DNA from 2 places in the Paenibacillus durus genome. Region 2 is predicted to be linked to the other one. Evidence: riboswitches for the same ligand, from Rfam matches in the RefSeq annotation. Region 2 holds a riboswitch; the other holds the start of a gene.
What was found. Region 2 has a riboswitch for cyclic di-AMP ahead of PDUR_RS00495 (C40 family peptidase). Riboswitches for the same ligand answer to the same signal wherever they lie in the genome.

Region 1 (3,585 bases), 2.7 Mb from region 2:
TCACTCCTTATGTCTAATGATGCATAACATGTCATTCTTCATTATTGCACCGAACGTTTACCTTGTTTGATTAAATGATATTGATTATCATTATCTTTGTCAACTTTAATATCAAGGGCGGTTTTGTCGTTTTTTTGTCCATAAGTAAGTAATAACGACTGCATCATCCTATTAAAGCACGCCATACGAAAAAAAAGCAGCCATCGGAGAAATTCTCCAACAGCAGCTTTCCGTTACCCGGTCTACCCGCCGGGTTATTTATTCAGATGATACGGCACCGTCGCAACGACGATATCCTTATTGTTCATCAGGTAAGTCCGGATAAAGACACTCGTCTGATTATGCAGGATAGCCTGCCACCAGTGCTTGGTGATAAATTGAGGGATCAGAACGGTAATATGGTCCGTCTCAGCGGTCTTCCATTCCACCGTATCGATAAATTTAACCAGCGGGCGCAAGACACTGCGGTACCGTGAACGAAGCACGATAAGACGCACTCCGGGGTCCCATTCCTCCCATTTCTGCTCCATCTTGCGAATCTCTTCCTCGTCAAAGCCGATGTATACGGCAACCACATTATCCGTCAGCGATTTCGCATAGCTGATTGAATTAAGCACCGCCCGGGTTACAGCGGATACCGGAATAACGATCGTACTTCCCTTGATCACCGGCTTATCCTTATCGAGCTGAATCCGAAGCTCATCGGCCGTATTCATAAAATGTCGGTGAATGCGGAAGAAGATGAGCATTACGATCGGAAGGAAAATAAAGGCTACCCATACGTTCGCGAATTTGGTGATGATAAAAATAAGCGTAATGGTAAGAGTTGTAAGCATACCAACCGTATTTACGGCAAATTTGCCTTGCCAGCCGGCCGGCTTCAGCTTGAACCAGCGCACCATCATACCGAGCTGGGACAGAGTGAAAGGGATAAATACGCCGACGGCATAAAGCGGAATCAGATTTCCGGTTTCACCGTGAAATGCCGCCACAAGCAGCGACGAAGCCACTCCGAGAAAAATAATACCGTTCGAGAAGCCAAGACGGTCGCCGCGAACCATAAAGGCATGGGGCAAATATTTATCTTTCGCCAGCATGAACGACAGCAGCGGGAAGGCCGAGTAAGCCGTATTAGCGGCCAGAAACAGGATTACGGCCGTTATCGCTTGAATGCCGTAATAGAGGACACCCCGTCCGAAGGTCGATTCGGCAATTTGAGAAACCACCGTTTCTTTTGTACTCGGGGTAATGCCGTACCAGTATGCCAGCAGCGTAATGCCGGTAAACATGAATCCCAGAATGAGTCCCATCATCATCAGTGTCTTGGCGGCATTCTTCTCCGCTGGAGCCTTAAAGTTCGGGATCGCATTGGATACAGCCTCGACCCCGGTCAGGGCCGAACAGCCGGAGCTGAAAGCCTTAAGAAGCAGGAACAGACTGACATTGGAAACAGCTGAGCCGATTTCGGGAACAGCGGCATGACCGCCGCCGACCGCGTATTTAACCAGTCCGGAAATGATCAAAACCACAATGGACAAGACGAACAAATATACCGGGATGGCAATGAAGGATGCCGATTCGGTAACACCGCGGAGGTTAATTATCGTCAGTATGATAATCACCGTAACCGCAATGGCCACTGAATGCTCGTGAAGGCTCGGAAATGCCGAGGTGATCGCATCCGTTCCGGCCGAGGCGCTTACGGCAACCGTCAGAATGTAGTCCACAAGCAGGGAACCACCGGCCAGAAGCCCTGTGGAAACGCCGAGATTATCCTTGGCTACAATATAGGCTCCCCCGCCTTGAGGATAAGAAAATATGGTCTGCCGGTAAGATAAAATCAGAATCGCCAGCAATCCCAGTACGGCGAGTGCAATCGGCAAAGAGTACCAGATGGCTGTAAAACCGGCAGCTACCAGCACGATCAAAATCTGCTCTGTTCCGTAAGCAACGGACGAAAGGGCATCTGACGATAGAACGGCGAGTGCCTTCAGCTTGGAAAGCTTTTCCTGGTCGAGTTCGGTCGATTTTCTGGGACGACCGATTAATAGTCGTTTTACTCTGCTTACCATTTTGGATACATTTCCTCTCTTTGGTGAGTTGAAGCGGTAGTACCGCGCGCCGTTTTCAGTCGTGGATTTTCAAAAATAAGGGCACAAAAATAAGCATGCGGAAATGACCGCATGCTTTTGCATGATCATTATCCCACTGTAGCTTACGAGGTTAGCTGGCGGATTCGGACTGTGGAAGCCCTACGGGCCGGATTGACTTAACCGGTACCGATTCACCCCGTCGACCATAACGGTCAGGTTGGTTCCCCCGTTTTTCCTAACTGGAAAATTCAGCGCATATTCAACTTCTCACAAGGTCTAATATTAGTCCATAAAGCGAGAGCCGTAAACAGTGAAAATAATGAAAAAGGAATGAAAAACCGACTAAATCACGCAAATTTCAAACATGATATGTTCATGTCGTTTATTCTCTTGTATTATCCCTTCAGCGCGGGTTTTTATGCCATTTACATGAAAAAACTTCTACTCTACCTGAGTGAACCCGTCCCCAGTTTCTTCGGAATTCTCTTCTGCGCTCTCTCTGCCGTTCCACAGCAATACAAAAATAAGCACAAAAGCCGTTAGCGCCAACAGCGGAATGGTGATAAAACCGAAAAAATTTAAATAATCCTTCGTACAAGGAACACCGATGCTACAAGGAACCACTGTGCCCAGCGCCGGAATTTTCTGTTCCGCGTAATGATACAGGGATATGCTTCCGCCTATCACGCATAACGGCAGCACATACGGAATAATCCGCTTGTCATTACGGTAGGTTGCGATACCCAGAAGAAAAACTTGAGGGTACATAAAAATCCGCTGGAACCAGCACAGCTTGCAGGGTTCGTATTTTAACACTTCGCTCAGGTAAAGGCTGCCTGCTACAGCGACCAAAGATACAAACCAGGCCAGATAGAGACAATGCCGCCTTAAGAAGGTGGAAAATGCGCTCATTCCGCTTCAGCCGCCTTTGCCGCTGATTCAATCTCTGCCGCAATCGCTCCAAGGTTAAAAGGATCACTGGCCCTTACACCGTTAATAAACAGCGATGGTGTACTTGTCACATGATTAGTTTTTGCAACCGCATTATCTCTTGCCAACTCATCCGCATATGTACGGTTTTGTATATCTTTGCGCAGAAGATCATAATCGATAGGGAGCTTTTCATTTTGCGCAAGCTCTACCAGGAAATCCTCGGTCGCCCACTCGGCATTCTCATCACCCTGGTTCGCATAGAGGGCATCGTAATAGGTCCAGAACGCTTCGCTATTCTGATGATAGACTGACAGCGCTGCAAGGGAAGCCGTCTTGGAATCAGGCCCGATAAAGGACATATTGACAAAATAAAGCGCCGCCTTCCCTGTCTCGATATACTCTTGCACAAGCAGAGGTTTGATGCCGACGGAGAACCGGGCGCAGGCCGGACATTTGAAATCGCCGAACTCTACCAGCTTGATCGGTGCATCCGCCTTGCCAAGTCTGGGAAGTTCATCATAATTAAACGATGCCGGACTGCCGGAGCCTCCTGGATTGC
Region 2 (3,585 bases):
AAAAGGCGACCAAAAAGTCGTGGCAAGCTTACTTCGAACATTACGTATACGGCGGGGATGCTCCCGACTTCTCTGTTGAGAGCATTACAGTAAGCAAGAACAAAAACGGCGGTTACGAGTCGCTGACAACCATCACTAATAAGGGCAGCCTATACCCTGGCGTAAACGTCGAGTTCACCTTCGCTGACGGCCGGACGCTGCAGAAAACATGGAATGGCCAAGGGGGCAAAACCACGTTCCGGCTTACTTCTACGGCTCCTCTTGTTTCGGCCGAAGTGGACCCGGGTCACGAAATACTGCTGGAGAACAAGCATATGAACAACTTCAGAAAAGCATCTCTCCCCGCCGCCTTCGTCTCCCGCTGGACCCTCAGTCTGACAAATGCAATCGAAACTGTGCTCGGAACTTTCGTCTGGTGAGGTGAGATCAAATGAGAATTTGGATAACCCGCGGCTGGGGCAGCGTCAAGGAACAATTGTATATTCTGATCCTGCTATTCATCTACCGGCTGCTATGGGGGTACTTGATGTACCGTTTTGTAAGATCGGCGGTTGTCCCGGCGCTGCTGCGCTACCCTTCCGAAAATGCCGGCGGCAGCGCGATAGGCAGGATGCTGTACTATATCGAGGCTCAATTGAGTCTGTCTGCCAATCCCGACGTGCGGCGCTGGCTCTGGACACTGCTGATTCTGGTCGCCGCGCGCCTGCTGGCTGCGCCGTTCATCCGCGCCGGGCTGCTGAATGAGCTGCATCAGGAGAGCAGGGGAGAGCGCGGGCTGTTCTTTTTTCCCGGAATGAAAAAGTACGGGCTGCCCATTCTGCTCTTCAGCGTCACCGAGTGGGTCCTGACCCTTCTCCCCCTGTACTGGCTCCTGCCAAAAGTTTATAGGCTAATTCTGTCGTCCTACTGGGAACCGGCGCTGCTCTTTCGGATTCTTCCCTGGCTTCTCGCATGGCTGCTGTATGTATTTATTATCCGTCTGGTCCTGCTTTATATGCAGTTCGGTTATACTGGCGGCACCGGAGTATTCGCTTCTTTACTTATTGCCTTACGCTGCATCTTCCACGCTTCTGTACTACAGGCTCTGCTGGGGGCAGGCGGTTTCCTGATCTCTCTGATCTGCGCAGTAACAGGCTGGCTATGGCCCGGATTGCCCGCGCTGTTCATAAGGCAGCTAGCGCCCCTTCCCTCTACTCTGTTTGATATGTGGGGATTGTCGGCACAGTATCATTTATGGCATAGTAAAACAGCTGATCCATAACAAGAAAACCCTTTTATTTGCAAAAAAACGGCAAAAAGAGTTCAAATTCCGTGACAGGAATCTGAACTCTTTTTTTGTTTCTTAATCTCCGGGCGGCCTGCCCGCTGAAAAAAGTTGCAAAACTGTAATGCCTCTGATAAAATGAGGTTTGTGTTGAGGTAACAAGTTTGTAATCTTTCAAATTATTTTGTTATTTTGTCATATGATGTTGAATCGAATCGACATACTGGTGCACAACAAGCCAAATCCCCGGGCACCGGGGAGCGGGGGAACCATTTTTTGGGTGAATTGATCTAGCAGCAAAGAGATCATAGGGAACCTTCAAACCGAATCCTTAAGCTAACCACGCAGGCATTGGAAGGAGAACATAAGCTTTGAGAAGTCGACACATAAAGAAAAAACTTGCAGCTGCTGCATTGAGCCTTGTGATGGCTTTCACTTTAGGGTCCGGAAGCGCTTTCGCAGACTCCAAAATGGATACGGTTATTGCAAAAACATTAGGAACCTCATATAAAACCGGCGGAATGAGCACGGCCGGCTTTGATTGTTCCGGATTCACCAAATACGTTTATAAAAAGATGGGATTTACCCTGCCTCGTACTTCCAAAGCGCAATACAAAGTAGGAACCGCCGTATCACGCAGCAAACTGCGTGCAGGAGATCTCGTGTTCTTCAATACGTTCGGAAACGGCGTCTCCCATGTCGGCATTTATGTCGGTAACGGCAAATTCGCGAATTCCTCTTCTTCGCGCGGCGTAACTATCAGTTCAATGAGCCAGTCCTACTGGGCCAATCGTTATGTTGGCGCCAAGCGGGTCATGAGCACAAAAGCATATCAATCCGTAGCTTACGATTAATTTTAACAGCCGCCCGGAGAATGATTACATGTGTAATCAAGCTCCGGGTTTTTCTTTTCCCTATAGTTAAGCTGTACACAAGTTTCGACAGCCTGAAACACTTTTTTTTAAAAATGAAAAAAGAAAATTTAATCTATTAACTGCAAAAAAAGGCTTTTACCTATGTTCCATGATTGAATCTATTGCTACTCTATAAATGTAATCACTGAAAGAGAGTCTTTTTACTATATTAAAAGTGATTGCCAAGCAACAAAAGGTTTGTTACAATATTCGCAATGAGTTTTCAGTAACATTTTTGTAATCAGTACCCCCGTTTTAACATAAAAATTGTCATGATTAGTTACTATAATTCGAACTATACAGCAAATGCCGAATTCCCTAACGATAGGGAAGCGGGGGAACCATCTTTGGGTGAATTGACCTCCTATTTCAAGAGGGGTCATAGGGGACCTTCTACCGAATCCTTAAGCTAACCTCGTAGGCATATGGAAGGAGTCTAGTCCCTTGAAGAAGAAGTTGGCAGCAGCATTCCTGAGTTTGTCCATTGTTCTCACGCTCGGAGCAGGCAGCGCATTCGCTGATTCCAAAATGGATAAAGTAATCGACCGCACGATTGGAACGAAATATGTATCTGGTGGTACGAGTACCAACGGATTTGACTGTTCTGGATTTACGATGTATGTGTTCGACAAGGTCGGCATTAATCTTCCGCATCAGTCAGGCTCCCAATATAAAATGGGAAAATCGGTATCACGCAGTGATTTGAGATCCGGGGATCTTGTATTCTTTAACACTTCCGGACGAGGCGTTTCCCATGTCGGCATTTATGTCGGTGACGGCAAATTTGCCCATGCTTCCTCTTCGAAAGGCGTTACGATCAGTTCCCTGAGCGACAGCTACTACGTTAACCGTTATGTTGGCGCCAAACGAGTTATGAGCTCCGACGCTTATCAAGATGCGACCGTTGATTCTCAAGATAATGATGATGTGCAATAGCACTTTTATATGAGACCCCTTCCCGGATAATACGTTCCGGCGAGGGGGTTTGTTCGTTTATCCTTATTTTACCCCCTCCGAAATTTGCTAAACACACCCGCAGCGCCTGCGCCCATTTTCCGGAAAAGTTTTTGCGTCGCTCTCCCCTTTTTATGTATATAATTTAAGTATTAAGGTTCCTTGCGAGGAAAGGAGGTCGCTGAACGTATGATTAGCTCTCCCGTTATCTTTCACGTCGTACCTATGACAGCTGCGCATGCCAAGGACATTTGCGGGTGGCATTACAAGGCTCCCTATAATATTTACGGCTGGCTGGCGTGGGATAAGATGGAGGCCCTTGGCATTGAATTCGGTGATCCGCGGATCCGAAGAGAGCAGTACGTTTCCGTACTGGATCAAAAGGACAATCTCTGCGGGTTTGCACAGCTCTTTCCGATGGAGGGGACAGTCCGGCTCGGCATCGGCATGCGT

Region 1: it holds a riboswitch for cyclic di-AMP, as region 2 does, so the genes downstream of both, PDUR_RS14645 (APC family permease) here and PDUR_RS00495 (C40 family peptidase) in region 2, are expected to answer to the same signal.

What each region holds. Positions count from the first base shown of each region.
Region 1 is NZ_CP009288.1:3,461,483-3,465,067, forward strand. It holds gene PDUR_RS14645 (APC family permease) at 255-2,072, opposite strand; cyclic di-AMP (ydaO/yuaA leader) riboswitch at 2,198-2,357, opposite strand; gene PDUR_RS14650 (disulfide oxidoreductase) at 2,535-3,005, opposite strand; gene PDUR_RS14655 (DsbA family protein) at 3,002-3,585, opposite strand, start outside.
Region 2 is NZ_CP009288.1:100,659-104,243, reverse strand. It holds gene PDUR_RS00505 (M1 family metallopeptidase) at 1-419, shown strand, start outside; gene PDUR_RS00500 (hypothetical protein) at 431-1,261, shown strand; cyclic di-AMP (ydaO/yuaA leader) riboswitch at 1,491-1,630, shown strand; gene PDUR_RS00495 (C40 family peptidase) at 1,651-2,118, shown strand; cyclic di-AMP (ydaO/yuaA leader) riboswitch at 2,476-2,617, shown strand; gene PDUR_RS00490 (C40 family peptidase) at 2,623-3,114, shown strand; gene PDUR_RS00485 (GNAT family N-acetyltransferase) at 3,322-3,585, shown strand, end outside.